Methanococcus voltae PS: one gene and its partner. The protein of the gene in region 1 binds, or shares a complex with, the protein of each later gene. Links are inferred from orthologs where the notes say so. Each region holds a gene or a part of one and is shown in the gene's direction. Other genes may lie near its edges.

Region 1 (16,378 bases):
TATGGTTTTGTACCTGGTTATGTAGGGTCTATTGTAGTTGAGTATGTAGTTTATTATGTAACTATTTAGGTATATGATTAGGTATGTAAATATGTATATAATTATGTAGTTAGTTATGTAGGTAAGAACTTAGATTTAAATTAAAATAAAAGAAAACAAATAGATAATAAATCTTAAAATTAGTTTTAAAACATATTATATAATTTTTTATAAAAAATAAATCCTAATTTATTATAGATTATAATATAAAGCTTCAAAAATCCATATTAAATATAATCATATTATTTAAAATTACCCCCATTAATTAAAAAAATAACTTTTTTTAAGTTAGTTGTTGATACAAATAATAGTTTATAATACTATAATCCATAAAAATTATAATTTAATCAACTTAAAACTATAGTTAAAATATATAATGATATTTAGAAATAAAAAATAAAGAAATGTCAAAGGATAAACTAATAATATATTAAAAAAAGAATAATAACTAATTTGTTAAATATTTAGCTATTATTGTAATATAACTACATCTTCAGTTTTATCATACGCATTTGGTAAGATATAAGTAAATTGTGTTTTAAAACCTATTTCTGATTGTAAATATCCATTCAACCTTGTTCTAGGTGCTAAGTCTAAATTTGTACAATTTATTGTTATTACTGCCATATCACCTTTTCCAATTACGGGAGATTCTGCAGTACATGAACCATCGTCGTCTTGAATAACAATCACTCCAAAATTATACTCTGGCAAAATTGCACCGTTATTCCAAGCTTTTGAACCGGTTACATCAAATATTTGTTTATTATTATTTTCAAAATAAGTGCTACTATAAGATACAGTCGCTGTTGAATGTCCATCGGTCATTAATAATTTAGTATTTTTTAAATCCACTGGTTTACTACCTGGTGAAGGTGTAACATATATTGTAAGCCTATCAATAATTGGCTCATTTAATTTACCGCATGTTTGAACAATCTTTAATCCCGTTGAAACTTGTTCCGTGCTTTCTGTTCCTGTTGATGAAGCTTTTTGTTGTAAAAAGCCACTTGTATTTATTAAAACACTTGCAGCTACTGCCGCAACCAATACCATTGCTATGAATACTATTAATGTGCCCACACCAGTTGCACCTTTTTTGTTATTCATAAACTCTTTTACTTTCATAATTTCCCTCCAGCATGTGAAAAGTAAAGTCTTATACCCTAAATTCAAAATTAGTAGTACTCCACTAAAATTATTAAATCGAATAAGTAAACATTATAATAAGATATACCGATTAGCGTATGCTTTATAGGCATAACTCGAAGATTGTAGTAATAGATACGTTTTAAAGTAATTAGATTGATAAAAAGATAATTCATTAAATTTAACTGTGATAAATTATAGATAATATATAAATAATATCAACCAGTTTAATCTGAATATATTAAAATAGTCTTTTTCTAATAATATACTTTTTTTGTAGTTTATTAAGCACTTAGTTAAGTATTTAATTAAGTACTTATGTAAGCAGGTAGTTATGTAGGTAAAATTTAAAAATAACCTACATAAGCATATGCAAAAAAACTATATTATATAAGATAACCATTATTTAATTGTAAGCGTGATAGTATGATGAATGGATACAAAGATGATGAAAAGTATTTTGATATGAAGGTTAATTTAAATCTGAATAATATTGGCGAATTTAAAAATTTCAGAGAAATATTATTTTCAGGTAAATTCAGTATTGAAAACCCAAAAATAATAAATAAATTGATACCTGAATACAAAAAATCATTACATAAAGACTTTAAATTCAAATGGGCCACGTTAAAAGCCATGTCTATAATAGTTACTGCATATCCAGAACATCTAAAACCATTGGTGCCCACAATAGTTGAAATGTTAAAAGATTCTGATTGGAGAACTCGTAAGAATTCCCTAGAATTCCTTGGTGATGCAGGATTAGTATGTTATGAGCTTATTAGTGAATATATGGACCATATCATAGCAATGTTAGACGATGAGAACCCTAACGTTGTATGTTCATCAGCTTACACAATTTCAAAAATATCATTGAACCCAAAATGTAATAATCCTAAAAAACTTATAAACTTACTAAATAACAAAATAAAATCTAAATTATTGTTGATTGAAATTTTAAAAAATATGAGTAATATAAATCCCGAATTACTCAAAGATAGTTCAAATAATCTTTATGAATATTTGGACGATAAGAACCCTGAAATAGTAATAAAAGCCCTTGAAATAATATACAATATTAAACCCAAAAATATTTCATATACAAATGCCGAAAAAATAATTTTAAAAATGGATTCTAATAATAAGGATATTAAAATTTCTGCACTTAATACAATAGCGGAATTGTCTAAATTAGAGCCTGAAAAATTTCAGGACATAATGCCCGAAATTATTGAATTTATAAAGTATGAAGAAAGGGATGTAAAAATCCCTGCTATTGATACTTTAAATAATATATGTCATCTAAGCCCAAGTGACGTAAATGAATTAGATTTAGAAGTTTACATAGATACAACAGATTATGAATTAAAATATTCTGTAATGACATTATTACAGACATTATCCAATTTAGAATCTAAAACGGCTAAAAAATACAGGAAAATTGTCGAAAAAACCATTGAAGACGATAATGACAGCATTATTAAAAAATCAATTGCCATTATGGGAAACTTTGGAAAATTCGATAAATATTGTAAGGATAAATATATTCCTATTTTAAAATCTAAATTTTTAAATTCGGAATATAAAAAAGAATCTACAATATCATTAATTAAATTAGGATATGTAGATAAAAAAATTGTAGAATTAATATTCAATTGTATTAAGAATATTAATTTAGAAATAACATTCTTAAAGTGCGTATTTGAACAATATCCTTACGAATTGTTGGAAGATTTGAAAAAACACACGATAAAAATAAGAGATAACTTATCTCTAAAATTAAAGAATGCTAAAAATAAATTAGTAAATGCCAATGAAAATATTGAAAAAGTTATTACGTCTCAGGACATCTATGATTCTGAAATGTTGAGCAATTTTGAAGAATTGATATCAATAGCAGAATATAGGTCGAATGAATACGAAAATACAAACAATAGAAACATAAAACTTGGTCAAACTTTGGAAATTTCAGATGAAGAATGTGTTGTGCTCGCACTTAAATCCGAATGTATGGAAGTAGAGCTTGAAGATGGCAGGCAGGTATATATTGTCCCGAAAGATAAATCAATGCAAACTATATTATCAAATGAATTATTGGATTTTGTAGACAATAATCAAGATAATGAATTTGATTTGTATAAATTATCGCATGAAATAATGATACAATCATTGATTGAAACCACTTTGAAAGATAAGAGAGTGTAATGGAATATTATACTTTTAATATTGAAAATAATCTCTAAATACATAAATATACTCTATTAATTGAATGCACCTTGTAAAAATGTATTAAAAATAGATTAAAAAATATATTAAATATCATAAACTTTTGTTTTATATCATTTTAGTTTAATTAATTAAATAATTTAATTAATTTATATTACTCGTCTATTTTAACAAGTACTATAGGACTATGCTCCATATCACTTAAAATTTTCTCAGTTATTACGTAGGTATTATATTTTTTCATTAAATCGTGTATTGACTTAGTATAAGGCACTTGCGAAGTATCTGCAAGATTTGCAATATATAACAGTAATTCCATAGAATATTTTTTATAAAAATTATTTCCCGTTATTGTCAATGGAGTAGCGCCATATAATCCGCCTAAATTTAATAAATTCCCTATTTTACCTAAAATATAGCCAAAAACTCCAATTCCTGAGATTATACCTTCAGTAGCATAGGGTAGTGCAGTTACATACCACTTATAAAACTTATATGTTGCATCGGTATCAATTAACATAATTGTTAAATCTACATCAAATTCCTTTTTTATTGCATCGTATAACTTATCCATGGTTTCTTTAGGGTTAGTAGGTAATAAAGAAGCATAAGTACCGGGCACATTTGTTAAATCAATTCCTCCTTCAGAAGCAGGTTTTAAGGCATAAATAAATCCTACATTATCAATTACAACTTGCTTATGCTTTAAAGTTTCTCTTTCAGGCATTTTTCTAAGGTTTAATACTCGGTCAGGTCTTGTTTTTAATAAAGGACCTAGTATATAACCCCAAATATATTTACTCCAGTAATAACAAAAATAAGCACCCAATTTTGGCTTAGATTTATTCTCATCTACAAAATTACCCTGACTGGTGGATACAAATTTTTCACTAACAACTAGTAAATCCCCATCTTTTAGTGATAAAGTACCTGCATTTACCTCTCTTCGTAGAGAGTGAAGTGTTTCGAATATAAAATCATCGCCATTATACAAATAATTAGTTTGTATTGGTTTAGCAGTTATTCTATTTTTTAAATTATCAGGAATTTCAGAATTTATTTTATAATTTACTTTTACCATATTATCATCGATATTAACTAATAAAATTCTCTAAATTAGGATTATTTTTTGATTATTTTTTAATTTTATATTATATTTTAGTACGTAATAATACATTACAATAATACATTACAATAATACTTTAATAGTTTTCCAAATTTCTCTAAATATTTGTATAAATAATATTTAAAAGTGCTTAATAACATAACTATAATATAATACAAATGTATAATTAATAACATGAAAATTTAATGAATCAATAAATTAAAAGTTTATAAATTTACTAAAAGATTAAGGGTGTAATTTTGTATTTAACCACTGAAGAAGAAAAAATATATAATGGAGAGTACGGAGAAACTCTCGAAATGTGTATGAATTTAATTGTATCTCTTGGGGACATTTATGGAGCCGAAAAATTGATAGATGTTACATCAGCCCAGGTTTCAGGAGTTTCATATAAAACTATCGGCGAAAAAGGATTAGAATTTTTAAGAGATATGTCAGCTAGTGGCTTAAAAGTTTCAGTACCTACAACTTTAAATCCTGCAGGTATGGACTTAATAGACTACAAAAATATTGGATTTCCAGAAGATTTTGCAAAAAAACAGATTGAAATCATAGATTATTTTGAAAAAATGGGGATTGAATTAGGTTGTACCTGTACCCCATACTTATCCGGAAATGTACCAAGATTTAGAGACCATATCTCGTGGGCGGAGTCATCTGCAGTATGCTACTCAAATTCCGTTCTTGGCGCTTATACTAATCGAGAAGGGGGACCCTCTGCATTAGCTAGTGCAATATTGGGTAAAACTTCATACTATGGCTATCATTTGGACGAAAATAGAACACCTAATTTTAAAATTAATTTAGATTTGGACTTTGAAAAAATTGGTCTAAAATGTGACAATAAAATTAATAACATGGCTTCTTATGGATTAATAGGTAGATATGTGGGAAGAATTGTAAAAAACGGCATACCATACTTTAATTTTAGCAACAAGCAAAAAAACGATGGATTAAATATCAAAAGTGAGTGTTTAAAAGGACTCGGGGCTGCATTAGCTGCGAGTGGTGGTGTTGCATTGTACCATTTTAATGGAATAACCCCTGAAGCCATCTGTACTTATGATAATCAGTTTGATAAGGGTAATTTAAAATTTGACGATGAAATTACAATTACAAATGAAATGATTGAAGAAGAGCTCTCAAAATTCAATAATGACCAAAAAATAGACTTAATATGTATCGGTTGCCCACATAGTGGCATGAGTGAAATAAAAACAATTGTTGACATTCTTCTTGAAGAGAAAAAACAGTTAAAAACAGACTTATGGGTTTGTACTTCGATATATACAAAAGCAATAGCTGACAGAATGGGTTATACAAAAATTATAGAAGATGCAGGCGGTAAACTAGTTGTGGATACGTGTATGGTTGTTGCACCTATTGAAAAAATGGGTTATAAGTACGTAGCTACAAATTCAGGAAAAGCAGCTACATATTTACCTAACTTCTGTAGTAGTGAAGTAATATACGGCTCTATCGAAGAATTGATTAGAAAAGGATTAAATCAATAATTTAAATCAATAACCAATTAACCAGTTATTTGCTAAAAAATTGCTAAAAATATCAAAATTATATCTATAATCTTTTTATACCATATTTTTATACATATAAATAATATAAATATGTTGAATTTAATACAAGATTAGTTTAATTAACTTAGGTTATTTTTATTAGAGATAATTTTAAATTAAAATCTAATACAGATGAAAATATACTATGAAGATATAAAATACAAGTATAATATATAGTTTAAAAGGTGTTTTTATGAATAAATTAACAATAGTTGGTGCAGGTTCTGGAGATAAGGAATTAATAACGGTTAAAGGAGCTAAAGCAATTGAAAACGCAGATATTATAATATATGCAGGCTCATTAGTTAATCCAGAAGTTTTAACATATAATACAAGTGGAGCACAAATCTACAATAGTGCTTCAATGAATTTAGAAGAAGTTATAGATGTAATTGTAAATGGAATTAAAGAAAATAAAAAAGTAGTTAGAGTACATACTGGGGACCCTTCATTATATGGTGCTATAAAAGAGCAAATTGATGAGTTAGAAAAACGAAATATCGATGTAGAAATAATACCTGGTGTAACCTCATTATTTGCTGCAGCAGCTACTTTAAAATCTGAATTAACATTGCCAGACGTTTCACAAACCGTCATTATAACACGTCCAGTTGGTAGAACTCCAAAACCAAGTGAAGAAAGCTTAAAATCATTGGCTAAACATCAAGCAACTATGGCAATATACCTGGGTACAGGTATGATTGAAAAAGTATGCAAAGAATTAATAGAGGGCGGTTATCCCGCAGATACTGCGGTAGGCGTTGTATATCACGCTTCATGGGAAGATGAGAAAAAAATTATTGGAAATCTTGAAAATATAGCTCAAAAAGTTAAAGATGAAGGAATTACAAAAACAGCATTGATAATTGTAGGGGATGTTCTCGACCCTAAAAATTATACATATTCAAAATTATATGATAAAAAATTTGAACATGAATACAGGAAAGCTAAATTTGATTAATTCGTCAGATTAGCCACTTATACTTAATTTATTTTGTTATTTTTCTATTTTTTTAAATTTTATTCTTTTAATTGTTCAGTTAATTTTTCATATAATATTTTCAAATCTGTTTTTGTGGATAATTCAATATCTTCATTCATTAATTTTAATACTTTATCAATTAAATCATCCATATCATTTGAATTATTTATTAATTCAGAAATATAGCTCATATTTTGAATATATGGCATTACATAAAGTTTTATATCTTCTTTTTGCTCTTCGGTTATCATAATATCACCAACATATTGCATATTAAATATTGAGTATTAAATCATCTTATATATTCATAAATATATCCATAGCTATATATAAAAATTATATTATATATTTTAAAAATAAAAAATGCTGATGATAATTTGGTAATATGGTGATTTTATGGACCATTTAATTTCTACAAGAGATATAAATAAAAATGAAATAAGTAATATTTTAAAAATTGCCGAAGAAATGGAAAATTTACTTGAAGAGAAAAAACCTTGTGAATTTATGAAGGGAAAACTTTTAGCAACTTTATTTTACGAACCATCCACGAGAACAAGATTATCTTTTGAAACTGCTATGAAAAGGCTCGGAGGAAATGTAATAGGTTTTACAGATGCTAAAAGTACCTCAGTTACCAAGGGGGAGACTTTAAGAGATACTATATCTGTAATCGGAGGATATGCCGATTTAATAGTTATAAGACACCCTTATGAAGGAGCTTCAAGACTTGCGAGTGAGTGCTCAAAAATTCCAGTTATAAACGCAGGAGATGGCTCTAATCAACACCCTACACAGACTCTTTTAGATTTATACACGATAAAACGTGAAATTGGAAAAATAGATAATTTAAATATTGCTTTTATCGGTGATTTAAAATACGGTAGAACCGTGCATTCATTATGTCAAGCTTTATCATTGTTTGAAAACGTAAATATTAGATTAATATCGCCAAAAGAATTAAAAATGCCTCAAGAAATAATAGAAGACATTAAATCAAAAGTATCACTTGAAGAAATGGAAGAAATGGACTTAGAAAATATTGATTGTATTTATATGACTAGAATCCAAAAAGAGAGATTTCCAGACCCTAATGAATATCACAAAGTTAAAGGAATATATAAATTAAACAAATCCCAAGTTGAAAATAAAAAAGTTATTGTAATGCACCCTTTGCCCCGTGTTGATGAAATAGAACAGGAATTAGATTCATTAGAACAATCCGTATATTTTAAACAGTCTTTTTATGGAATACCTGTTAGAATGGCAATATTAAAATTATTATATAAATCCAATAATCAATAAATCATTCAATAAATTATATTATCATAGATAATTTTTTATATCATAATGTATTAACAATGTATAGATACTCGCATGCTCTCTCATTATTATCGGAAGTATTGTAATTATTTAAAAATGTTAGCAGTTAATTTATTACGAAGGGATGATTAACGTAATAAATAACAAAAAACGATTAAAATAATTAAAATAATTAAAACTTAAAAAATTAAAAAATTAAAAATAAACTAAAAATAAATTTAAAAATAATAAATAATAAGGTGTAATTATGGCAGTATGGCAAGGAAGAAGCGGTAGAAAATCTACTGGTGCAAAATTAAGAAGAATTGTTAAAAAACATAAAAGAGAAATGGGTAACTCACCTGTAGAAACCCACTTAACCGATTCAGTTAAAATTAAAATATTAAGAGGAAGAGGCGGAAGCAAAAAAGTTAAATTAGAAAGAACAAACTACGCTAACGTTTTCGACCAAGAATCAAAAGTATGTAAAAAAGTTACAATTACAAACGTAATTGATAACGTAGCAAACAAACACTACATCAGAAGAAACGTGGTTACAAAAGGAGCTATCGTTGAAACCGAAATGGGTAAAGCTAAAGTTACCTCAAGACCTGGTCAAGATGGTATTGTAAATGCTATTTTAATCAAAGAATAATTTAATTATTCAAAAAAAAATTTTCTTTTTTTCTCGTTTTAAACTTATTTTATTTATAATAACATATATTTCCTTTATTCGATTATTTATTTAGGATACTATCTACTATATTTTTATAGAAAACTAAAAATTAAAAATTAAAAATTAAAAAATTGTAAAAAATAAAATAATAAGCCAATAAAAATAAATAAGAAATATAATTAATCTTTTAATTTACTTCTTTTAATCATGTAGAATTTATTACCCTTGCAATCACAGGTTAAATCTTCTATTCTTTTAATTTTACCTCCGATTTCATAAATTTTTCCACATTTTTGACATTTATAATACCTTAAAACAGGTTTTACCTGTCCAGTATATATCTTATCACTTTTTTCTTCCAATTTTACAAGGTTTTTACCAACTAGTCTTGCTAAGAATGTTGTATTTCCTATGATTTCAGTACCTTCATAAAAATTAAAACCAGGTAACATTTCAGCTATTAAAAAGTTCATAGCTAGTATGTTTTTTTGTAGTTGTATATGTTCATCAATAGGCTTATGAGAAACCGCCAAATATAAAACGCCATCTGAACCTAAAGCTTCAATACCTCGATTCATAAACAATTTTACACCTTCCAAGGTATATGGAGGGTCGGTAAATACTACGTCGAACTTATCAACTAAGTGTTTAGGTAAACCATTTCTGAAGTCGTGTTTTATAGTCTTTATATTAAGTTTATTCTGCTTTGAGAAGTATTTTATCATATCTAATAATCTTTCGTCAATATCTGCAACCACAATTTCCTTACATAAACCACTCATAGCCACAGGAATAGATGTTAAATCATCGTCACCAACAAATAAAACTCTCTTACCTTCTAAATCACCCCTATCTGCCATTATGGTAGCTCTATACGTAGCAGTTTCGGGTGTAGCAAATGATTGGTCAATTAATGTATTTACAGAAGGTCTTTCTTTAGCTATTTCTTTATGTCTTTTGTATATCTTTTCAAACTTGTCGTCAAAGACTACAGTTTTACCCTTACACATCGGACATTTTAAGTCGTGCTTTAAAGATAAACCTAAGTTTTTTTCAACAAAAATAAAACCTTCTTTTGTGTAATGGGCTCCCTTATCGTCTCTTTTTAATATTTTATCCCCTTCCAACATCGTTCTAACTTTTGAAACTATTGGAAGTGGTAATTTAGTATATTGCCCTATTTTCTTTGTAGATATTGGTTGATTACGGTATATACATCTTAATATATCATAAATTGCCAATTCTCCTTCAGCTATTTTCGTTTTTTGAACTATTCTTCTTATTAGTATTTTAAATTCTTTATTAGATGCTGAATCATCATCATTTTCTTTCGTATTTTTTTTAGCCTTTTGAGTATTTCTTTTACCCATTTTTCCTATTACATTCAAAATTTCACTCCTATAAGATATAAATTTATATAAATTTATATATTTAAAAAATTTATAAATAAACAAAATAATTTACATTAAATATAAATTGTGAGATTTACTAGATTAATGTGATTTAAAATAAATTATAATCGATACTATATTTTAAAGTATTAAGTATTTAAAATTATATTCCATAGAAAAAAAGTTAAACAATATATTTAAATTTATGAATTAATTTGCCTAAAATAAAAAACATGCCAAGGGGGTGATTCGAACACCCGACAACTGGATCTTCAGTCCAGCGTTCTCCCAGGCTGAACTACCTTGGCAATATTCTATTTCATTAAGTCACGTAATAAGGATAGGTTTTATAGTATATAAATGTTTCGCTGATGGAGTGATAGAAACCTTTATATATTATAACGTGTATTGTTATTGTGCTGACAAGATGTGTAGCAAAGAATAGTAAAGAGCCTCCTTAGCTCAGTAGGTAGTAGCGACGGACTGTTAATCCGTAGGTCGCAGGTTCGAGCCCTGCAGGAGGCGCCATTTTTCTAAAAATTATTAACTCATTTTAAGTGCATTAGTAACGGACATTACATTATGGGCCCGTAGCTCAGGCTGGTTAGAGTGCTCGGCTCATAACCGAGTGGTCATGGGTTCAAATCCCATCGGGCCCACTTGTTTATTAAAATTGCTCCAGTGGTGTAGTCCGGCCAATCATGCGGGCCTTTCGAGCCCGCGACTCGGGTTCAAATCCCGGCTGGAGCACTTTATTTTTATATCGTGTGCAGGGGTTGTCAAGCCTGGCCAAAGACGCAGGACTTAGAATCCTGTCCAGTAGTGGTTCCAGGGTTCAAATCCCTGCCCCTGCATTATTGGATATGTTATGTGGCCGAGGTAGGGTAGTGGCTATCCTGAGGGACTGTGGATCCCTCGACCCGGGTTCAATTCTCGGTCTCGGCCCCATTTTTTGAAATTTAACCTGTTTTATATTATTCTTTGTTATTAGATAAATATATTTATGTATTTTAATATAGTAATATATTATAAAATTTTATAAAATCTATTCCTGCATATTTTTTTATAGTATTATTAATTATGAATATTTATAAAATAAACATATTATTGTAAAGATTATAATTAAATTAAGCAAAATAAAGGTTAAATTATGACTACAACTAAAAAAATAGGAATTTTAGGAATACAAGGCGATGTAGAAGAACATATTGATTCAATTTTAAAATTGGGTTATGAAGCTATAAGAGTGAGAACTATTTCAGAGCTAGAGGGTATTGATGCTTTAATAATCCCCGGTGGTGAAAGTACCACAATGGGTAAAATAATGGATAAATATGGATTCATCGATAAAATAAGAGAACTTAATCTTAAAAAAAATATTCCAATATTAGGGACTTGTGCAGGGATGGTTCTTTTATCCAAAGAAACAGGCATTGACCAACCTCTTTTAAAATTAATGGATGTTTCAATCGATAGAAATGCTTATGGCGGTCAGGTTGAAAGTTTTGAAAAAGAGATAGAACTAGATGGAAATGTGGTTCATGCCGTATTTATAAGAGCCCCCCTTGTAAAAGAATTAATGAGTGACGAGATATCCGTAATTTCTAAAAATGAAAATAGAATTGTAGGAATTATCCAAAATAACTGTATGGCAATTTCATTCCACCCTGAATTATCAGAAAATGGAATTATTGTTTACAAATATTTCTTTGATAAGTTTTTGAAATAAAATATTTTTAATTTTAATTTATTCTAATTTTTTATTTTTATTATTTTTTAAACATTTTTTTTCAAATAAGTATCGTATTTATTACATTTTTATCGAGATATTAAAATGTTTATTAACATATATTACACCAAAATAATATCGTAATATTTATATATTAACCATATAGATGTATTATTTATTACATATTATATCAAACTAAAATTCTATTAAATACTATATTATATATGGTGATAACTTGAATAAAAAGTCCCTTTTATTAACTTCAATCTTAGGGATTTTTCTTGTATTAGCTTTTAGTGGCTGTACGGACCAGCAAACACCTGCTGACAGTACAGATTCTGAAAAAATAGAAGGCGTTGTTAAAATATTCCACGCAGGAAGTTTAGCAGTTCCTTTTGAAGAATATGAAAAAGCTTTTGAAGAAAAATACCCCGATACAGATGTTCAAAGAGAATCAGCAGGCAGTGTTGCATGTGTTAGAAATATTGTAGAATTAAATAAAAAAGCTGATGTGTTAGGTTCAGCAGACTATTCATTAATACCTAAAATGATGTATCCTGATTACGCAGACTGGTACTTAATGATAGCTAAAAATGAAATTGTTATAGCATACACTAACAAAAGTAAATTTACCAATGAAATAACTTCTGACAACTGGTATGAAATATTCCAAAAAGATGGAGTTAAATACGGTTTCTCAAGTGCTAACGATGATCCATGTGGTTACAGAACCCAAATGGTTATTAAATTAGCTGAAAAAACATACAATGACAATACAATATACGAAAATTTAATTAAGAAAAATTCAAACTTCAACGTTGAAGAAAAAGACGGTAGCTTTGTAGTTAAAAGCCCTGCTGAAATAACAGTTAATACCGACAAAATCTTCATGAGAAGTAAAGAAGTAGATTTATTAGGCCCTCTTGAATCAGGTGCTTACGACTACTTATTCATATACAAGAGTGTTGCAAACCAACACAATTTAGAATATGTTGAATTACCTGACGAAATCAACCTAGGTGCTTACGACCAAGCTGAAAACTACGCTAGAGCAAGTATCTTAATTGAAAGTCAAAACAAAACAATTGCTGCTGCACCAATCGTATACGGTGTTACAGTACCTACAAATGCAGAAAATAAAGCTGCAGGTGTAGCATTTGTTAAATTCGTTCTCGAAAACCCACAAATATTTGAAAATGCAGGACAACCTGTTATTAAACCAGCAATTGGAAACGGAAATGTTCCAGCGGAATACGACGGTTTAGTTGAAATGGCTGCATAATTAAATAATTAAATAATATTTATTTTTCTTTTTTTATTTATTTTAGTGATATGTTAAATATTTAAAAATCTAATAAAACATGTTGAATTATCTTTTTAAGCAATTGTTGAATTAATAGTTTATTTTTATAAAAATCCTTATTTTAAGATTATTTACTTCAGAATGTATAATCTATATATAAAGAATACACCATACAATAATTATAATAATAATTTTTACAAAATATTTGAAAATTTTAAAAGTATTAGATGATTATAAGGTGCTATTATGAAAATAGGGATTATTGGAGCTGGATTAGGGGGTTTATTTAGTGCAGCAATATTATCAAAAAAACATGATGTAACAATTTACGAGAAACTTCCATATATTGGAGGTAGATTTACAAATTTAGACTATAAAGGCTATCAATTAACAACAGGCGCCCTGCACATGATACCTCATGGTGCAAATGGTTTTTTCGGACAGTTGGTTCAAGAGTCAAACTGCGGTGCAAAAATAATCAATTCAAATCCCGATGGACTTTTTAGGATTAATAATACAAATTATGGTTTTGAAGAGCTGAAAAAACTTGTAAGCTTTAAGGATAAATTAAAAGCTTTAAAAATGTTAGCAGATTTAAAATTAGGTACTGTCGATAAAGACATTTCATTTGGTACCTTTTTAGAAGGGATATCAATAGCTGAAAAAGTAGGTAATTCATTTTCAGGCTGGGCTTTAAGCTTATCGTCATACGAAACTCCAATGGACGAAGTTATGGCAATAAGCAAATACTACCATAAATTTGGAGGTCCCGGTATCCCATTAGGTGGCTGTAAAGGCATAATTGATGCTTTAGAGCAAGTTATCTTACAAAATGGAGGAATAATCCATAAAAATTACATTGTTGATAAAGTATACATTCCTGAAAATTACCAAGAAAAATGTACAATAAATGACGAAAATGAATTTGATATAATAATAAGCAATGCTTCACCAATCATAACCCAAAAAATTAGTAATTTAAACTTTATTAATAAAAATAAAATGCCAATACCATCTAAAGGTATCAAAGTTAGTATTGGTTCTAGAAATAAGTTAATAACTCATAATGGTGTAGTATTTACTACCGAAGCAGAACGATTGAATGGATTTAATCAACCGTCGAATGTAGATAAATCATTAGCTAAAGAAGGGCATAATTTAATAATGGCACATGCTACTCAGATAAAAAATAACATAAACGATGAAATAGATTTAGTTTTGGAAGATATTGATAACTTATTTTCTGAAGAATTTACCGGACATAAAAAAGAAGATTATAAGATACTTGCAATACAAACATATCGTGATGAGTGCCCAGTTAACCATGCCTCCAATGGGACAGATTTAAAACCAGTTGTTAATGATAAATTATACTTAGTTGGTGACGGGGTAAAAGGAAAAGGTGGTATTGAAGTAGAAGGCGTGTCATTAAGTGTTATTGAAGTTTTAAATCACATTAATAAATTATAATATATTTTTTTTAATATACTTTTTAATATATTTTGAATTATTGGCCAAAAATAAAATAAAATAAAATAAAAAAATAGAAAAATTATCCTATTATAAAAAATACGATTCTCAATATATATTAAGGTCCTACTATTGTATTGTCCCCATATTTTGAAATACTGCCAAATTTTAAATAATACTTTCCATTTTCGTATTTTGGAGAATCAGTATACTCAATATTATTTTCATAGTAGGTAATTTTAGGTTTTTGGTTCATATTTGTAGTTAATACAATATTTCCATTATTTAAACCCATATTAGTTCTAGTATAATCCTTATTCCAATTTGAAAACTCCTCGAAAGAGCAAATCCATACCCTATTTGAATCTAAATTTTTCAATACAGTTTTATTAAAGTAAATTGTATCCGTTACATAAACGCCGAATTCTTCATTTTCTGGTTGTTTATAGTAACTTTTTATATAAGAAATCGAATTTTGAGTATTTAAGAAATTTGGAACTTGTAATATCGATACGTTGTTTTTAATATAATAATTATTTTCACCTGGCACTACAATGTATGAAATCCCATTATTGGAGTTAGCCAGAGTAGATTTCCATATTATATCTTCATTATCTGTATTATCAAATATCATATCAGTTAAATTTTCATCTGAAGAAGGCAATATAATTGCATTTACGCCATTTGTAGTTAAATATCCGTAATTTTTACAGTACCAATAATTAAATGCGTCATATTTATTTTTAAGTTCGTTTTCTTCCCTTAAAGAAAGTTGTTCATCACCTAACGTCCAAGTTTGTCGTTTTATTTTGGAATATCCAACATCTTCAAGGATTTCGTCATTATCATACTGGAAATAACCTGTTTCCGAAGCTCTTGAGTTCATCCAGTAATCTCCATTTGATAAGTATTGATAATCATAACTTGTAGGGTAGTAACTACCTATTGGGTCATTTCTAATAGAATCTGGGCTTTTATCTAAATATACCATCGGATAAAAGCTAAAAGCCATTAAATCCTTATTTTTAAGATATTTAGTATTGTAGCCGTTTCCATCGCCATATCTAGAATACAAATTATCATTTCTAGTTTCTTGTCTTAAAAAATCTTCTATGATGTAAAATTCACGATATTTGGAAATTGGTTCTTTTGTATTTACGTCCAAAACATTTAGATTTTCAGCACCTGTGGATATATAAGTGTAATTTGATTTAATTTCTTTTGAATAATCGTCTATTAATTTTAATTTTTTCAATATTAAATCCGAATCAATTACATCTACAATCATATTGTATCCTGAAATCTGAATAACGCCATCACCAGTGCTATCTGGCATGATGTTTTGTACTGCCACCCCCCAAATCAAACTCTCATTGTATCCATTTGGAACTTTATTTAAATAAGCAAATTT
Region 2 (16,501 bases), on another replicon or contig:
TTACTTTGAAGTTCTATATATATTTTTTGGTTACTATTTAATTCCCGTATTACTAAAATTTAATAAAACTTTATTTAATATATGTAATATATCTATAATTCTATATATTTAAATTTTTATTATTTTTATTATTTTATTATTTTATTTTATTATTTTTCTAGCATATTATTTAATGAATAACCCTATAAAACAAGCTATACATGTTAATAACCCGTAACGAAAATAATAGCGCAATAAACCAAAAAATATAAAAAGGAGATACTTAATAGATAATATTATACTATAATGTGCATTATGTTATAGCTTAAAATATTTTAGAATAAATAGATACTATTAAATATATGATTAACATAGTTGTATACAACCTATTAAATAATGATGTTTTTTATATGATTATGATTATAGATATGAACATATGCAGTGTTCTTTTTTAATTATATACAATTAGTATGTAAATAGTGTAATATCAAAAATCAAAATGTCACATTTTACGATATTAATTATATTAATTATATTAATTAGATTAATTATCAACCTGTATTTTATAGTATTAGGTATCATCATTTTATTAATTAGTAATCACAATAATCAATACAGATAGTAAAAATAACGACCTTAAAGTCAGTAGGTAACTAAAAAAATAAGAGATTCTTTTTTAGCAATATATAGTTCGATAATGTAGATATTAAAGTTAATTTTAAGTTTAGTTTTAAAATTAGTATTTTTTAGAATTATATACGCTTATAAAATAATTAAAAATTAAAATATAAAGGTAAAATTTAGTTTTATTTAAATTTAAACACAATTAGACGATTAAATCAATATTATACGATATTATTTATTTAATCATTATTTTAAATCCATTTAAGTCAGTTATTTTTAAGACAATATTGTGATAACATTACTAATCAATACATGTCAACAGTCAATACAAGTACAAGTCAATACTTTTAATAAATTATAAACATAAACCTGTTTGTAATTAATAGGAGGGACAATTTTGTCAGCCGAAGAAATACTTAACGAATTAAAAGATAATGTAGTAAAAAGAGCCCCTGGGAATGCCGTAATTACAGATGTGGAATTTGAAGGTTCTGAAGTAGTAATTTACGCTAAAAACCCCGAACTATTTTCAAATAATTTTATAAAGGAGCTTGCCAAAGATTTTAGAAAACGTATAGCTGTAAGGCCCGACCCTTCAGTTTTACTCGAACCTGATATAGCAAAGGAAAGGATTTTAAGAATCGTTCCTGATGATGCAGAAGTTATAAACTGTATATTTGACGCTAATACCGGTGAGGTTATTATCGAGTCAAAAAAACCTGGTTTGGTAATCGGTAAAGAAGGGAGCACATTAGAGGACATTAAAAAGGAAATTCAATGGGCGCCTAAACCTGTTAGAGCACCACCTATTCCATCTGATACAATAAAGGCCATAAGGTCAACAATGTACAGAGAAAGAGCGGACGTAAAAGATATTCTTAGAAGAATAGGGAGAAGAATACATAGAGATGTTAAATTAAGAGACTATTGCTGGATTAGAACATCATTTTTAGGCGGTAGCCGTGAAGTTGGTAGAACTTGTTTATACCACCAAACACCGGAAAGCCGTATCATGGTTGATTGTGGTATTAACGTAGGTATGGACGACGAAAAAGCGTTCCCTCACTTTGATGCGCCAGAATTTTCAATTGACGAAATTGATGCTGTAGTAGTTACTCACGCTCACCTTGACCATTGTGGTTTTATCCCAGGTTTATTCAGATATGGTTACGATGGCCCTGTTTACTGTACTAAACCTACAAGAGACTTAATGACTCTTTTACAAAAGGATTACATAGATATTGCAGAAAAAGAAGGTAAACAAGTTCCATACACATCAAGAGATGTAAAAAATGCTATTAAACATACAATACCTTTAGATTATGGAGTTACTACAGATATTGCACCTGCTGTAAAACTTACTTTACACAATGCAGGTCACATATTAGGTTCCGCAATTGCACACTGTCACATTGGTGATGGATTGTACAACGTAGCGTACACCGGCGATATTAAGTTTGAAGCTTCAAGATTATTAGAGCCTGCAGTTTGCCAATTCCCAAGACTCGAAACACTTATCATGGAGTCCACATATGGTGGATACGACGACGTATTGCCTGAAAGGGATGAAACAGAAAAAGAATTACTACGCGTAATTTCTGAAACTATCGCTAGAGGCGGTAAAGTAATTCTCCCAGTATTCGGTATTGGTAGAGCTCAGGAGTTAATGCTCGTACTAGAAGAAGGTTACAACCAAGGATTATTCAACGCTCCGGTATTCTTAGATGGTATGATTTGGGAAGCTACCGCAATACACACTGCTTACCCAGAATACTTATCAAAGAACATGAGAAACAGAATTTTCCATGAAGGCGACAACCCATTCTTATCAGAGGTATTTAAGAAAGTTAAAGATACCAAAGACAGAAGAAACGTAATCGGTAGAGACGAACCATGTATTATTCTCGCTACATCAGGTATGCTTACAGGTGGGCCGAGTGTCGAATACTTTAAAACACTTGCAGATGACGAGAAAAACGCTATCGTATTCGTAGGTTACCAGAGTGAAGGTACTTTAGGTAGAAAAATCCAAAAAGGTTGGAAAGAGATACCTTTAATGGGTAAAAACGGAAAAACAAGAGCTATTAAGGTTAAATTATCTGTTCACACACTTGAAGGATTTTCAGGACACTGTGACAGAAAACAACTTATAAAATACCTTAGGAAATTAAAACCAATTCCAGATAGAATATTGACTATACATGGTGAAGCGTCTAAATGTATCGATTTAGCAAGTACTGCGTATAAATTATTCAAAAAAGAGACTAAATCACCTATGAATTTAGATTCCGTTAGGTTAAGATAATTAAATTAATAATAATTAAATTAATACTTAGTTTAATTATTTATTTTTAGTCTTGTACCTATATTTTATTTTAAATTAATTTATTTTAATTTATTTTATTTTAAATTAATTTATTTTTTCTTTCTATTCTTTTTAATTTATTTTGAAACCAATATTTTGGAAACTAATCATTTATATATTTTTTTATCCATTTTTGAATATTATAACATAATTGTTCAATAAGTTCTGAATTAATTGTACATAGTATTTATATGATAACTAAATAATATATTAATGTTGTTATGATATACATTAAAAGGTATATATTCATAACGGCATTAATATGAAGTATTACAAAGGGCAAATACAATACTACATAAAAAAATATATTAAATAAACTTTTAAATTTTTAAGTTTTTAACTAAATATTAGCTAGATACTAAGATATTTACTGGTATCTATTTCTCATTTAATTACTACCAACTATGGCGTGATGTTAGTTAATATATTAAATTATTGACTATGCCATATAAATGTAAATAGTAATATCACGAACGTAATATTTAAAATATATATGTATATAAAATAGGAATAGGGGCAATATGGGATTAGATATTAACCTGCTATCCATAATTATTATGGCAGTAATAGGAATAATCGTAATCTACGCTATGTTTTTTGAGGGTTTTATAGACCGCGTTGGCAAATTATTTTTTATATTACCAACTAATGAATCTAAAGAATACTCAAGGCAAAGGGAGATTACTCTTCAATCAACAAATAATCATCATTCTAAGCACAAAAGCGATAAAAAAAGTTATCTGATTTGTGAAAAAAAGTTATTAAATGAATTAGTTTTAGAAATAGAATACTGTAAGGAAAATGTAAGATATTACAATTCGAAAATTACTGAATGTGAGAATTCACTGGAACAAATAATCAGTGATTATCATGAACTTCAGAATATGAATTCAACTAATTCGAAAGAACTTGACAATCAAAATGAATTGTATGAATTAAAAGAATTAATGGATATAAAGACTCGAGAATTAAAAACTATGGAAAATAGTTTGAATAGCGAATTAAAAGCACTCGATGATTTAAATAAAAAAATAATAGATAATTAATTCATTAATTTTTATTATTTTTATTTATATATTTTTTATATATTTTTTATTTTTTAAACTTTAAATTTATATGATTATTTAATGAACAAATAATAAATTAAAAATAGTTAAATTAAATATTATTTTTCTAACTGGGATATTATGTAAGCCACAGTGACTCCTGCGTTATGTGCTCCTGAAACATTTTGCGCGTAAGGTGTAGGGTCAACATCACTATCAAAGCATAAAAATCGGTCTACGATACCACTTACGAACATAAATGGTGGATTACTGCATAAATAATCTTTTGCAGCCAGGTATATCAAACAATGTGTGGTTTCCAGGGAAACTCCATCGTGGCTACCGGGGTAATTCTCAAAAAAAGTCTTGGCTGTTTCTTTATCTTTAGTACTATATGAATTATAGTTTGTTACATTTACAGAGCCTAAAGCAACGTAATTTTCACTTACATATACTGGAGTTTCAACGGTTGATGGATTATTCGGTGGGCTAAGCATAAGTCCTTTATAGTTTTTAAAATCAACTTCTTCGAGTTCTCTTATATAATCATTTGAGCACGAAGGCATTATTTGACCCCAACAGTCACACTCAAATTTACTTAAAGAACCCTGTTCCCAACCATCGTGCATAAATACGTTACTTCCGATTATAACGGCACCATTGATATTATCTGTCCCAAATGGAGAATCAGATGTTACGCAAGGTCCCGCGGAAGCCGTACCTACTGCAATAACCATTTCTATGTCTAATTTCTCCCCTAAGTATTCATATTCATAGATTTGAGGAAGCAACTTCATTTTTTCTTCAGAACTTGACTGTAATTCTGAACCACTATTACTAAGCAAGTCTGAGATACACCATACTTCTATATTTCTTTTTTCAGTCTCAAAAACCATTCTCGGAATAGTTCCAGAACCTTCAAACGGTTTAGCAGACCCATAAGTCGGATAGGTAAGTAATGTAAGCGAATTTTCAACATCTAAGTCAATGATATATTTTTTATCAGTGTAGTTACACTCGTCAGTTAGATAACTATTTGTAAGAACCCAACATACCGGGTCACATTCCCAATATTTATTTACAACTACGATAACTCTTTTTTTGGAGTTTGCAGTATCATTCGTAGCATTTTTTGGCTTTTCTACCATAATTCCCCTCTCCCCTCTTTAGATTTATTTTTAAATTTTAATATTGATTTTTTACCCAATATAAGTTATGAAAATATCATTATTTAACATTAATGAATTTTAACATAGGTACATAATGAAAATAATGATATTATTTATAGCATCTAAAAAATAATAATTATTAATAGAAATAATATAAAATAACAATATTTTTGAGAGGAGCAATTATGAAAATATTGGCAGTGGGAAAAGATATAAAACCCATGGATTTTGAAACGAATCCTGAAAAAATGCAAAAAACCTTAAATGATGAATTTATTCATTTTTGGGAAGGCTACAAATCTGATTTTGTACGCGAATTTTATTTTAGAATGGATAATAAAGGAGCAGTGTTAATTTTAGAAGCCGATTCTGTAGAAGAAGCAGAACTGGAAATTAATAAGCTACCCTTGGTAAAAGAAGGCTATATAGAATTTGAATTGATACCTTTGGGGTATTTTAAGCCTTTTGAAAATTTAATTCCTAAAGAATAGTTATTTTTATTAATTTTATTAATTTTATTAATTTTCATTAATCATCTTTAATTTTATTTTGAATTTTATAAACTTGTTTTATTAAACTTAACATATATTCTAATTCTTCGTCATTTGTAAAATTATATTCATAATCTCCATTTCCAAATTTACCAATGCCTGCAACATTCCTATATAGCGATTTAATGTCATTAAGTTCCCCCATTTTCAAATTTAACCAAATTTTCAACTGAGATTTTTGTATCGTAAAATCAACAATGTTTTTATTATTCTTTTTAAATGCAATATACCATTTTTTAGGCTCTATTTGGATATCTGGTATCATTTCTTCTATTTTATCCTTAAATTTTTCATATAATTCAATGGTTTCAGGACTTCCCATACTATAGTGGTAATCCATAGTATATGTTTTCACTTCAGAGCTAACCTTTTTGATTGTTTCATTTTCCACGGCTATATTTGAAATACTATTTGTAATTCGATTACCCTTTACCTCACTGAATGATAAAGTATTATTATCAAATCGTTTAATTTCATATATTTCTATAGGTAAATCCTTGAAATTAATGGTATCCTTTTGAAATTTGTTAAACGATTGAGAAATAAAAATAACTTTAGATTGAGACCAATCAATATGTTTTCTTTTTAAGCTTGTTTCAAACTTTTCATTGAATTCTAAAATAAATTCAGCTTTATTATTTAACATTGTTGCTAAATAAGCATAACCTTGGTCTATAACACTATAATTTTGTCCTCTTTTGTATTCTATGATTACAAAAGATTTATTTTCTTCGTCGTAAGCAACCGTATCAAATCGATATTTTTCAACGGAAAATTCACTTGCAACAAATTTCAAATTTAAAAGTTCTTTTAAATTTTTTTCACATACGTCCTGCAAATCCTTTTCTAATTTAAATTCTTTCTCTTTAATCTCGGCTATTTTGTTATTATTGCTTAATTCGAATAATACCATACTAATCAGTCCTATATTTTTATTAAATTATCTATTATAACTTATGATTGTAATTTAATTATAGATTATATTTCTAAAACAAAGTATTTATTAATTTATATGTGATTTTATGTAAAAATACGCAATATGGTACTAAAATAATAGTAAACTAAAAGGATACTAAAATAAAATAATAAAATAATAAAATAATAAAATAATTTAATAATAAAATAATTTAATATGATTTTTCATTTTTTAATGCTACAATGTCTTCAATATCCGTTAATTTCCAAATGTGGGTATTATCATTTGTAATTATAGACTTTACCGGCTCCTCTGAATTCTGACCTAGTGCTTCGAGTACTATATTAGATAAACCTCTGGATATTATCATATCTACAAATTTCTTTTTAATTTCAACTTTTTTTTCAGCGTTTTCTTCCTCAACAATTTTTCCTTGAAGAGTTATAAATTTAAAACAAGACATATCGTCAGAAAATTTATCAATTTCAACAGATACATACGGATTATTTTTTAAAAGCTCTATTTTTCGCCCATATTTGGTTGAAAGGAAATACATATATTGACCATCAAATACATATAAAAACGGTGCAATGTATGGGTATTCCGAACCTGAAAAAGCGATTCTTGAAACGTGATTATTATTTACAAGAGTATCGTATTCTTCTTTATTCATTTTAGGTATTTTAAAGACCATTTTAATCCCCCTCTATTTTTGAGTATTTTTTGGTTAAATTGCCTGTAATAAAATTTTATAAATATGGCTATATATAAATTGTTAAATAACATAAGATAAGTAATACAAATAATACCTATTATAAAAAATACATATTATAAAATTATAATTAAAACTAAAGAAATAAATGATAATGGTGAATTTATGGTTGCAGAAATTGATAAAAAACAGTTAAAAGTAAAACCAATTGATAATGGAACAGTTATCGACCACATAACTAGCTCTAAGGCATTAAACGTATATCAAATATTAAATATGCCAAAAGATACAACCGTAACTTTGGCTATGAACGTTAATTCAAAAAATGGAGCTAAAGACATTTTAAAAATTGAAGGAAAGGAACTTTGTGAAGCAGAAGTTAGCAAAATAGCGTTAATATCCCCAAACGCTACTATAAATATTATAAAGGATAGTAAAGTAGTAAAAAAGTTTAAAGTTAAAGTTCCTGATAAAATTGAAGGTATACTAATCTGCACCAATCCAAACTGCATAACTAATAAGGAAAAAGTTACTGGAAAATTCAAAATAGAAGATAAAGAGAATTTAAAAATAAGGTGTAATTATTGTGAAAAATTCATCAACGAAATAAAAATAAAGAAATAATAAAAATAATAAAAATAGTATACTATAAAAATAATTAAAAATTAAACGTATGACGGTTCCTTTCTCTTTTTAGATTTCTCTAACCGCTTTTTTTGTTTTTTATGCTCTTCTGACAGGTACGAAAAAAATACGTATGCTAAAATACTAAAAGTTACTGCAGATATTAGTGTAATTACGTATTCAGTACCTCTATCCATTACTGGTATTTTATGAGCCAAATCTTTAATTAATTCTACTTTATAGTTTGAATAGGTTATATTTTTATTATTTAATATTTTTTCGTCCATACTTTCTATATTTTCAGAATTTAACATAGGTAATACAAATTTAGTAACTAATCCACAGCTTGAGTTTAAAAATAACATAGTAATAACTATGAATAAAAATAATTTTGTAATTCCTTTGTTTTTTGCTCTCTTGCTGGATTTAAAATTACGAGATAACTTCGATAAATTTAATAATTTTAATAAATTTGGCAAAATTTCCCCCATTTATAATTTAATATATTTTTAATCCTTTTATGTGGCATTTTAATTTCCCTTAATATATTATTTATTAATTTGTATATATTAATCTAAGTATGTAACTTTATCAATTTTACGAAGACTTCGAATCAGCGTTTTTTTTAAATACTTCTACTTAATATTTATATATGAATTGAAATTATTATTATGTGCAAATACTATCACTATTAATAATTACAATTAGATTACAATTAAAGCTAGAATTAAAGCTAGAATAATATACTAGTAAAGTTATTAAATCGAATTTTATTATAACTCATAAAGTTTATTATAATTTATATAAGCCATATAATGTAAATTGAGGTATACCATGTCAAAAAAAGAATTATTGCTTGGAAACTTTGCAGTAGCTCGTGGTGCGTACGAAGCAGGCGCAACTGTTGCAACAGCTTATCCTGGAACCCCGAGTACTGAAATAACCGAATATATTGCTCGATATGATGAAATAAATTCAGAATGGTCAACAAATGAGAAAGTAGCATTAGAAGTAGCCATAGGTTCATCAATAGCCGGCTCAAGGAGTATCGTTTCAATGAAACACGTTGGTTTAAACGTAGCTGCCGACCCATTTATGACCGTTACCTACACTGGAGTAAACAGCGGTCTTGTAATTGCCGTAGCTGACGACCCAAGTATGCACAGCTCTCAAAATGAGCAAGACACAAGATACTTTGGAATGGCGGGAAAATGCCCTGTTTTAGAACCTTCAAACAGCCAAGAATGTAAGGATTATACGAAAATGGCTTTTGAGATAAGTGAAAAATTTGATACTCCTGTGATTTTAAGATTAACTACAAGAATATCCCATTCTCAAAGTATTGTGTCCTTAGAAAACCGGATAACTGATGAAGAGATAATTTCAAGACCTTATGATAAAAACCCTGATAAATACATTTCTGCACCGGCAAACGCAAGAAAAAGAAGAGTTATTATCGAAGAAAGACTTGATAAACTTCAAGAATTCGCAAATAATCCTAAAAATAATCTTATAAACGTGGAATACAATGATAAAGCCATAGGTATCATAACAAGTGGTGCATCATACCAATATGCAAAGGAAGTATGTCCTAACGCTTCATTTTTTAAATTAGGAATGGTATACCCATTACCTAAGGAAGCAATAACCGAATTCGTTAATACTTGCGATAAAGTGTATGTTATTGAAGAGTTAGAACCTATTTTCGAAAAAGAAATAAAATCTTGGGGATTAAACGTTATTGGAAAAGAAATTTTCCCAACAATTGGAGAATTAAGCCCTGAAATCATAAGAAACTGTTTAAAAGAAGCTGGTGAGTTAAACTCTGAATCTTTGGTTACCTACGACGTACAAGAAGATTTACCCGTTAGACCTCCGGTATTATGCCCGGGTTGTCACCACAGGGGACCATTCTATATTTTGAAAAAGCTTAAATTAAACGTTTCTGGCGATATCGGATGTTATACATTGGGCGGCGTACCTCCCTTAAGTGCTATCGACACTACAATTTGTATGGGTGCAAGTATCGGGATGGCTCACGGCTTTGAAATGGCAAAAGGCAAAGAATTCGCGAAAAAATCCGTTGCAGTTATCGGAGATTCTACATTTTGGCACTCTGGCGTTACCGGATTAATTGATATAGTATATAACAAAGGAAATAGCACCGTTATTGTATTGGACAATTCAATAACTGCTATGACGGGTCACCAAGAAAATCCATCAACCGGTAAGACATTAAAAGGCGATATAGCCCCACAAATTGATTTTGTAGCACTTGGTAAGGCAATCGGTATTAAAAGAGTTGTAGAAGTTGATGCTTACGACTTAGAGAAACTCGAAGAAGTTATCAAAACAGAAGTAAATGCCGAAGAACCATCGCTTATAATTACAAAAAGACCTTGTATATTAATAAAAGGAATTAAATTTGAATATAAAGATTTACAAGTGAATTCTGAAAAATGTAACGGTTGCAAACTTTGTTTAAGAATCGGTTGTCCTGCAATTTCATTTAATAATGAAACTAAAAAAGCAGAAATTAATAAATCGCTTTGTGTAGGTTGCGGTTTATGCGTAGATGTTTGCAAACGTTCTGCAATTGAATTAATGGAAAAAAAGGATTAAAACTTAAAACTTAAAAATTAAAAATTAAACTACTTAAACTACTTAAAAAATTTAAAAATAAAGAATAACATAAAAAAATTTAAAAAATAAACTTAGGTGGAATTATGAATATATTAATTGCTGCTGTTGGGGGTCAGGGTGCCGTATTAGCTTCTAAAGTACTTGGGAAGTTAGCCCAAAACATCGGAAAAGATGTTAAAGTATCTGAAGTTCATGGAATGTCACAAAGAGGCGGTAGTGTAGTCGCACATGTTAAATTCGGCGATAAAATATATTCGCCTGTAGTAGAAAGAGGCTCCGCAGATATCGTTTTAGCCTTCGAATTACTTGAAGGTGCTAGATACGTTGATTATTTAAAAGAAGACGGCATATTGATATCTAATACTCAAAAAATAAATCCAATGCCTGTTATTATTGGAGCGGTTGATTATCCCGAAGATATTACGCAGAAAATGGCTGAAAAAAATATAAATACAAAATTTGTTAATGCTATGGATTTGGCAAAGGAATCAGGTAATATAAAAACAGTAAATACTGTTTTAATCGGGTTACTTGCAAAAAATAGCCCTATTTCCAAAGATGAATGGGTAAAAGCTATTAAGGAGACCGTTCCTGAAAGATTTTTAGACGTAAATTTAAAAGCTTTTGAAATGGGATATAATTTAAATTAATTATTTATTTAATTATTTCTTATTCTCCTTTTTAGTATTCTACTTTTATTTAGTTTTTTATTTAGTTTTTTATTTAGTTTTTTATTTAGTTTTTTATTTAGCTTATTTTATTTTATATCCTTATTAATCCCTTTTTTAAATTTAGAATAGCTAATATATCCATATAATTGGTGACATAAGGGATATATTGGATAACTATATAAACAATTAACTATAAACCTTTTATCGTGGGATAAAAGAAGATACATAAATGAGATTATTACGTTTGAAGATGGAAAAATAAAGACGATTAATAGGTCTAAGCGTTATTTTAAATTTTAAGTAAATCATTAAAATATGCCAAATATAATAGGTATATTAAAGTAATCTAATAAATCATTAAAATTAAATTACAATAATTTTGATTAATTATTTAAATTAACTATTAGCTTAATTACGTTAATTTATCAACTATGGTGACTAAACATTTAGATTATTTAATAATTAACAATGTCGTTGATTAAAGCAACTTTATATGGGGAGTGGCTAAACGATTAGGGGCGATTATTACAATTAAATAATGAATATTCATTATTTCGTTAAGTGGAGGGGAAAATTTGACCAAAGATTTGAGTTCTGTTAATAAAGAATTGATAGCGAACCTATCCAAATTAATGGGTAGTGAGGTCAAAGCTAAAATATACGTATACTTAAGAATGTACGGTGAAAGTACGGTAGATGATATTGCAGAAGGAACTGGTATATATCCTTCAACCGTTAGGGAATCAATATTTGAGATGTTCAACGAAGACCATGTATTTAGGAAAAAAATGGACAGGGAAGGCTTGGGTAAAAAACCGTATGTTTATTCATCAATTGACCCGGTTGACCTTGTAAAAGAAATATCTGTTGAAATAGAAGGTAAATTAAACGATTTAGCATTGATAGATAAAAAAATATCTGATAAAAAAGTTAAAGCCGTAAAGCCGATTGTTTCAATTAACGTTAAATAATTAACTATAATAGTTAACTATATTTAATTATATTTAACTATCCCAACTATTATTATTTAATTAAATATTTAATTATTGTGTTATATTTAATTTTTCGCCTTTTAATTTTTTATTTATTTTATTATTTATTTTATTATTTATTTTATTATTTATTTTATTATTTATTTTATTATTTTTTACTCGTATTTTGCCATAGTACCTAGTACTGAAGGTATTGAAGCTATCGCAGTACAAGTTTCAAGAGATAAACCTTTTTCAGTAATATCTAACTCATAATGACCCATTTTCATTACATCTTTAGGTAAACCATGCCTTCCTAAGCCGATAAACACTCCACAAGGCTTTTTTTGCAATTCTTGAAGCACTTGTTTCGGAGTTATTAACTTTTTAGCGTCTGGCTTTGAAGTTGTAGCTATTGGAGTACCAAATTGTGCTTGATACTTATTTGTTACAATGAATCGGTTATTATCAATTAAATTTCTTAAATAACTACCAGAACCGCCTATAGTAGTTTCAATCAATTTTATAACATCTTTTTCAGTATTGGTGCTTTCTAAACCTTCCAAATTTTCTATTTTATCCACTGGAAAATCGTATATCGCTAAATTCCAATCAAAAGCCGTGCAAATTGGTGCTGCCCTAGCTATTGCTCTTTTATGGGCTTCGTGCCATTTTGATTTATCGTAAGAATTGTACAATATCATCGTACATCTTTTGTAGTTTTTTTCCTTGTTTCCACTTTTATTTTTATTATTCTTAGTATACTTTTTATAATCATATTCGTAATTATATTCTTCCATAACTGCACCAATTTATTATTTATTTTTCTTACTTTTTTTGTGTTTTATATTATTACATTTTTATTTTTCTTATTACTTTTTTATTTTTCTTTTCTTAATTTTATTTTATATTATTTAAATTATTGTTATTGAGATAATATCAACGAATATACTGAAGTAATAAATTAATAAATTAATAAATTAATAAAATACAATAAATAATATATAATAAAATGATAAGTTATATTATGGGCATATCTTATTAAGATTTAAAATGGTTGATACCTATGGTGGGCATACGTATAAAACTAAAATAAAATCCTAAAAAGATATAAATGTGATAATTATGTCCGTAGAAATAATTGTTGATAAGGAAAAGTGTACTGGTTGCGAAAAGTGCTATTATGCTTGTCCTAAAGGGCCACGAATATGGAAAAAAGACAAAGACGGCAAGTTCTATGCTTTTGATATTTCAGACTGCCATAACTGTAAAATATGCGTAGGAAAATGTCCCGTAAATGCAATTACTATTAACATGAAAAAAGATGACTAAGTATATATAATTAAAATAGATATAAATTATACGATAGATAACTTCTATTATACTAGACTGTAAAAGATAAAAAAGAAAATAAAATAAATAAAATAAATAAAATACATATTAATTAATATTTTTAATTAATATACTAATTATATATCCTTAAATATTCAGATTTTAATTTTATTTTAAACTATATTCAATATGAAAACTTGTACACCTTAAACGTATTAATCCTTTAAACCAGGATATTTTATTTTTATTAAAATTATTTAAGTATAATTAATAATATTAAGTATACTTAAATATTAATATTAGAACATTTAACGTTATTGTATATTTTATTAGATTTTTACCACATTTTACAGATATTGGGTAATTTTTTAAAATTTTTAAATTTTAAAATTTTTATAATTTTATAACCCTACTATTAGATAATCTAATAACCATATTAGAAAAGATTAAATAACATTAAAAAACTTGAAATATATAGATTATATTATGGGTGTTTACAATGATAGATTTGATAAGCAATGAAGGAATACATGTTGCAATAATGGCATTTTTCATAATGCTTTTTGGAGGATTTTTGGCATATTATACCAACTTTTTAAAGGAATCTGAAAATTATGAGCTATTTGCAGGGGGATTTTTATTAGGGGCAAGCATATTTATTATGATACCAGAAGGTTATTCTAAATATTCTACATTGTACGTGTTACTGGGTATAACTCTTGTAATACTATTTGAAAAATATTTTAGAAAATTAGGGGTACATCATCAATTGCACGTTATAAATAGATTAAACAATAAAAATGCTGAAAATGCTGAAAATCCTGGAAAAGAATTAAAAAATACCAAAGATACTAATGTTAATGGACTAGGGAAATTTAAAAATAAGGTTTCAGACAAAATTATTGAAATAATAGATTATGATATAAACCATAATGAAAGTATCGGTCGTAAAGGTAATAAAAATTACAATAATAGTGTAAATAAATCATACGACGAAAAAGAACTGAAAAGCAGTAAAAATGACAGTAAAAACTATACAATCGATAACATTGGTTCAAATACTTGCTTAGATTGTGAAGAAATAAATTCAAAAATAAATAAGGAAGATTTGGCTTTAAAAACAACCGTTAAATTACCTGAAGAAATAATTCAAAAAAATATTTCCAGTCTTGAAAAAATATACGAGAATGTAGATGTTAGAATTAAATACATTTACCCTATTTCATTCTTCATTCACGCATTTATTGATGGTTTAGTAATTGCTTTAACATTTATTGGTAGTTTGGGAATGTCTTTATATCTTGCAATACTTTTGCACAAATTACCTGCAGGTTTTGCGTTATTCTCACCATTAAAGAAGTACTACGGACCGTATACATTATTGATTGGAAGCCTAGTTTCTCTTTCAACAGTATTGGGAACTTTTGCAGGGCTTTGGATATTACCCGAATTACCTGTTAAGCCTTTGATATCTTTTTCAGCAGGTGTGTTTATAGCTACGTCTATGCTTTTACTAATTAATCCAAAACACGCAAATATAAAAGGATTTTACTACATATTATTAGGTATTTTTGCAGTTGGAATTGCCGTACTACTTTAATACATTTAGTACTTTTTTATTTTATTTTTATTTATATATTATTTTATTTTAGTTTTTAGTTTTTAATTTTCAGTTTTTTATCGTATCAAAACTACCTTTGACCGTTAACTTTTTAAATAATAAGATATATTTTAAATTTAATGTTTTGGTTTATGTATATGTATCAATTAATTAATGCAAATAAACCAATCATTAAATCTAACAATAAAATAAATACCTGGAATTAAGTAAAATTAAGTAAAGAATAAATAGTTTAGGTAAATAACTTAATTAACTTAATTAACTTAAGTAACTAAATTAAATAAAATAAAAGAATAAAATAAAAGAATAAAATAAAAGAATAAAATAAAAGAATAAAAAATAAGATAAGGAAAAGGTCCAAAATGAAAAAACAAACAAATTGTACAAATTGTACAAAACCTCATGCGAGGCAAAATTGTAAAAAATCGGAGATATCCGACTAAAAGAAGAGTACAACTAAATTAAAATAATAATTAAAGTAAATAAATTGAAAATAGAATAAAATAACCTAAAATAACCTAAAATAAATATATACAAACAAAACAAAATTTAAGTTGTACTCCAAGTAAAAAGAGGGTAAGTATGTCAGAAAAGAACAACCAAGTAGGAATTAAAATCAAAAAAGTTAGAGAATTAAATAATATGTCTATTGAAGAACTTGCAAAAATTAGCGGTAACGATGTTGAATTGCTCAAAAAGATTGAAAACGGCGATTTGATACCTTCATTAAAACCTTTAATCGCGATTGCAAGAGCTTTAGGCGTTAGGTTGGGTACTTTTTTGGATGACTTGCCTGAATTAGGACCAGTTGTATCAAGATTTGGTGCATCAGAAAATGTTGTTAGATTTTCAGGAACAAAAACGTACTCCAACGACGAAGAAAGTAAATTAAACTTTTATTCGTTAGCTGCGGGTAAAATAGATAGACACATGGAACCATTTATTATCGATGTGTATCCACAAGCAAATGAAGAAATAGAATTATCTTCCCATGAAGGTGAAGAGTTTATATATGTTATGAGCGGAGAGATTGAAATTAATTACGGACAAGATGTATATGTTTTAGCAAAAGGAGATAGCATATACTACGATTCAATCGTACCTCACAATTTACACGCCAAAGACCAAAATTCAAAGATTTTAGCGGTCGTATATACACCATTGTAAATACTACATTCTTGTAGTATTGAGGAAAATTAGTAATATAAAAATATTAAAGGAATTAATATTAAAGCTGAAAATTAAAAATTAAAGCTAAAATCAGAATTTAAAAATGA

The links.
Region 2: the proteins of pyrB (region 1) and pyrI are in contact, whole or in part, in a crystal structure (PDB 2BE9), measured with the Sulfolobus acidocaldarius proteins. The link is inferred for Methanococcus voltae PS from one-to-one orthologs. Residues at the interface, in WP_011278411.1 of Sulfolobus acidocaldarius: Asn83, Leu84, Ala85, Asp86, Arg89, Lys103, Tyr104, Asp105, Gly106, Ala107, Arg109, Phe110, Glu113, His127, Arg169, Glu192; in WP_011278410.1 of Sulfolobus acidocaldarius: Asn115, Tyr117, Cys118, Ile119, Asn122, Asp123, Val124, Glu125, Ala126, Arg141, Glu143, Tyr144, Cys145, Glu146, Ile148.

What each region holds. Positions count from the first base shown.
Region 1 is NZ_JANUCQ010000001.1:62,087-78,464, reverse strand. Bases 6,648-9,446 are described here. They hold pyrB (aspartate carbamoyltransferase), read left to right. Parts: upstream 6,648-7,492; coding sequence 7,493-8,401; downstream 8,402-9,446. Other genes in these bases: M2325_RS00345 (bis-aminopropyl spermidine synthase family protein), read right to left, coding at 9,254-9,446; M2325_RS00350 (30S ribosomal protein S8e), read left to right, coding at 8,667-9,053; M2325_RS00360 (hypothetical protein), read right to left, coding at 7,135-7,347; cobM (precorrin-4 C(11)-methyltransferase), read left to right, coding at 6,648-7,075. In the rest of the region: M2325_RS00385 (flagellin), read right to left, coding at 511-1,167; M2325_RS00380 (HEAT repeat domain-containing protein), read left to right, coding at 1,615-3,393; M2325_RS00375 (coenzyme F420-0:L-glutamate ligase), read right to left, coding at 3,569-4,495; M2325_RS00370 (aconitase X catalytic domain-containing protein), read left to right, coding at 4,780-6,054; more of cobM, read left to right, coding at 6,308-6,647; more of M2325_RS00345, read right to left, coding at 9,447-10,462; pyridoxal 5'-phosphate synthase glutaminase subunit PdxT, read left to right, coding at 11,616-12,194; tungstate ABC transporter substrate-binding protein WtpA, read left to right, coding at 12,430-13,476; M2325_RS00300 (NAD(P)-binding protein), read left to right, coding at 13,744-14,967; M2325_RS00295 (hypothetical protein), read right to left, coding at 15,086-16,378. UniProt on the Methanocaldococcus jannaschii protein: Catalyzes the condensation of carbamoyl phosphate and aspartate to form carbamoyl aspartate and inorganic phosphate, the committed step in the de novo pyrimidine nucleotide biosynthesis pathway.
Region 2 is NZ_JANUCQ010000005.1:40,196-56,696, reverse strand. What follows is about bases 6,335-9,256. They hold pyrI (aspartate carbamoyltransferase regulatory subunit), read left to right. Parts: upstream 6,335-7,527; coding sequence 7,528-7,986; downstream 7,987-9,256. Other genes in these bases: iorA (indolepyruvate ferredoxin oxidoreductase subunit alpha), read left to right, coding at 8,821-9,256; M2325_RS07790 (hypothetical protein), read right to left, coding at 8,028-8,465; M2325_RS07800 (pyridoxamine 5'-phosphate oxidase family protein), read right to left, coding at 6,862-7,344; M2325_RS07805 (DUF5655 domain-containing protein), read right to left, coding at 6,335-6,647. Outside these bases: M2325_RS07825 (beta-CASP ribonuclease aCPSF1), read left to right, coding at 1,001-2,908; M2325_RS07820 (hypothetical protein), read left to right, coding at 3,490-4,014; M2325_RS07815 (hypothetical protein), read right to left, coding at 4,134-5,162; M2325_RS07810 (hypothetical protein), read left to right, coding at 5,369-5,674; more of M2325_RS07805, read right to left, coding at 5,712-6,334; more of iorA, read left to right, coding at 9,257-10,608; M2325_RS07780 (indolepyruvate oxidoreductase subunit beta), read left to right, coding at 10,713-11,279; M2325_RS07775 (helix-turn-helix domain-containing protein), read left to right, coding at 11,933-12,271; M2325_RS07770 (DUF531 domain-containing protein), read right to left, coding at 12,448-13,071; M2325_RS07765 (4Fe-4S dicluster domain-containing protein), read left to right, coding at 13,397-13,603; M2325_RS07760 (ZIP family metal transporter), read left to right, coding at 14,103-15,203; M2325_RS07755 (helix-turn-helix domain-containing protein), read left to right, coding at 15,807-16,391. UniProt on the Methanocaldococcus jannaschii protein: Involved in allosteric regulation of aspartate carbamoyltransferase.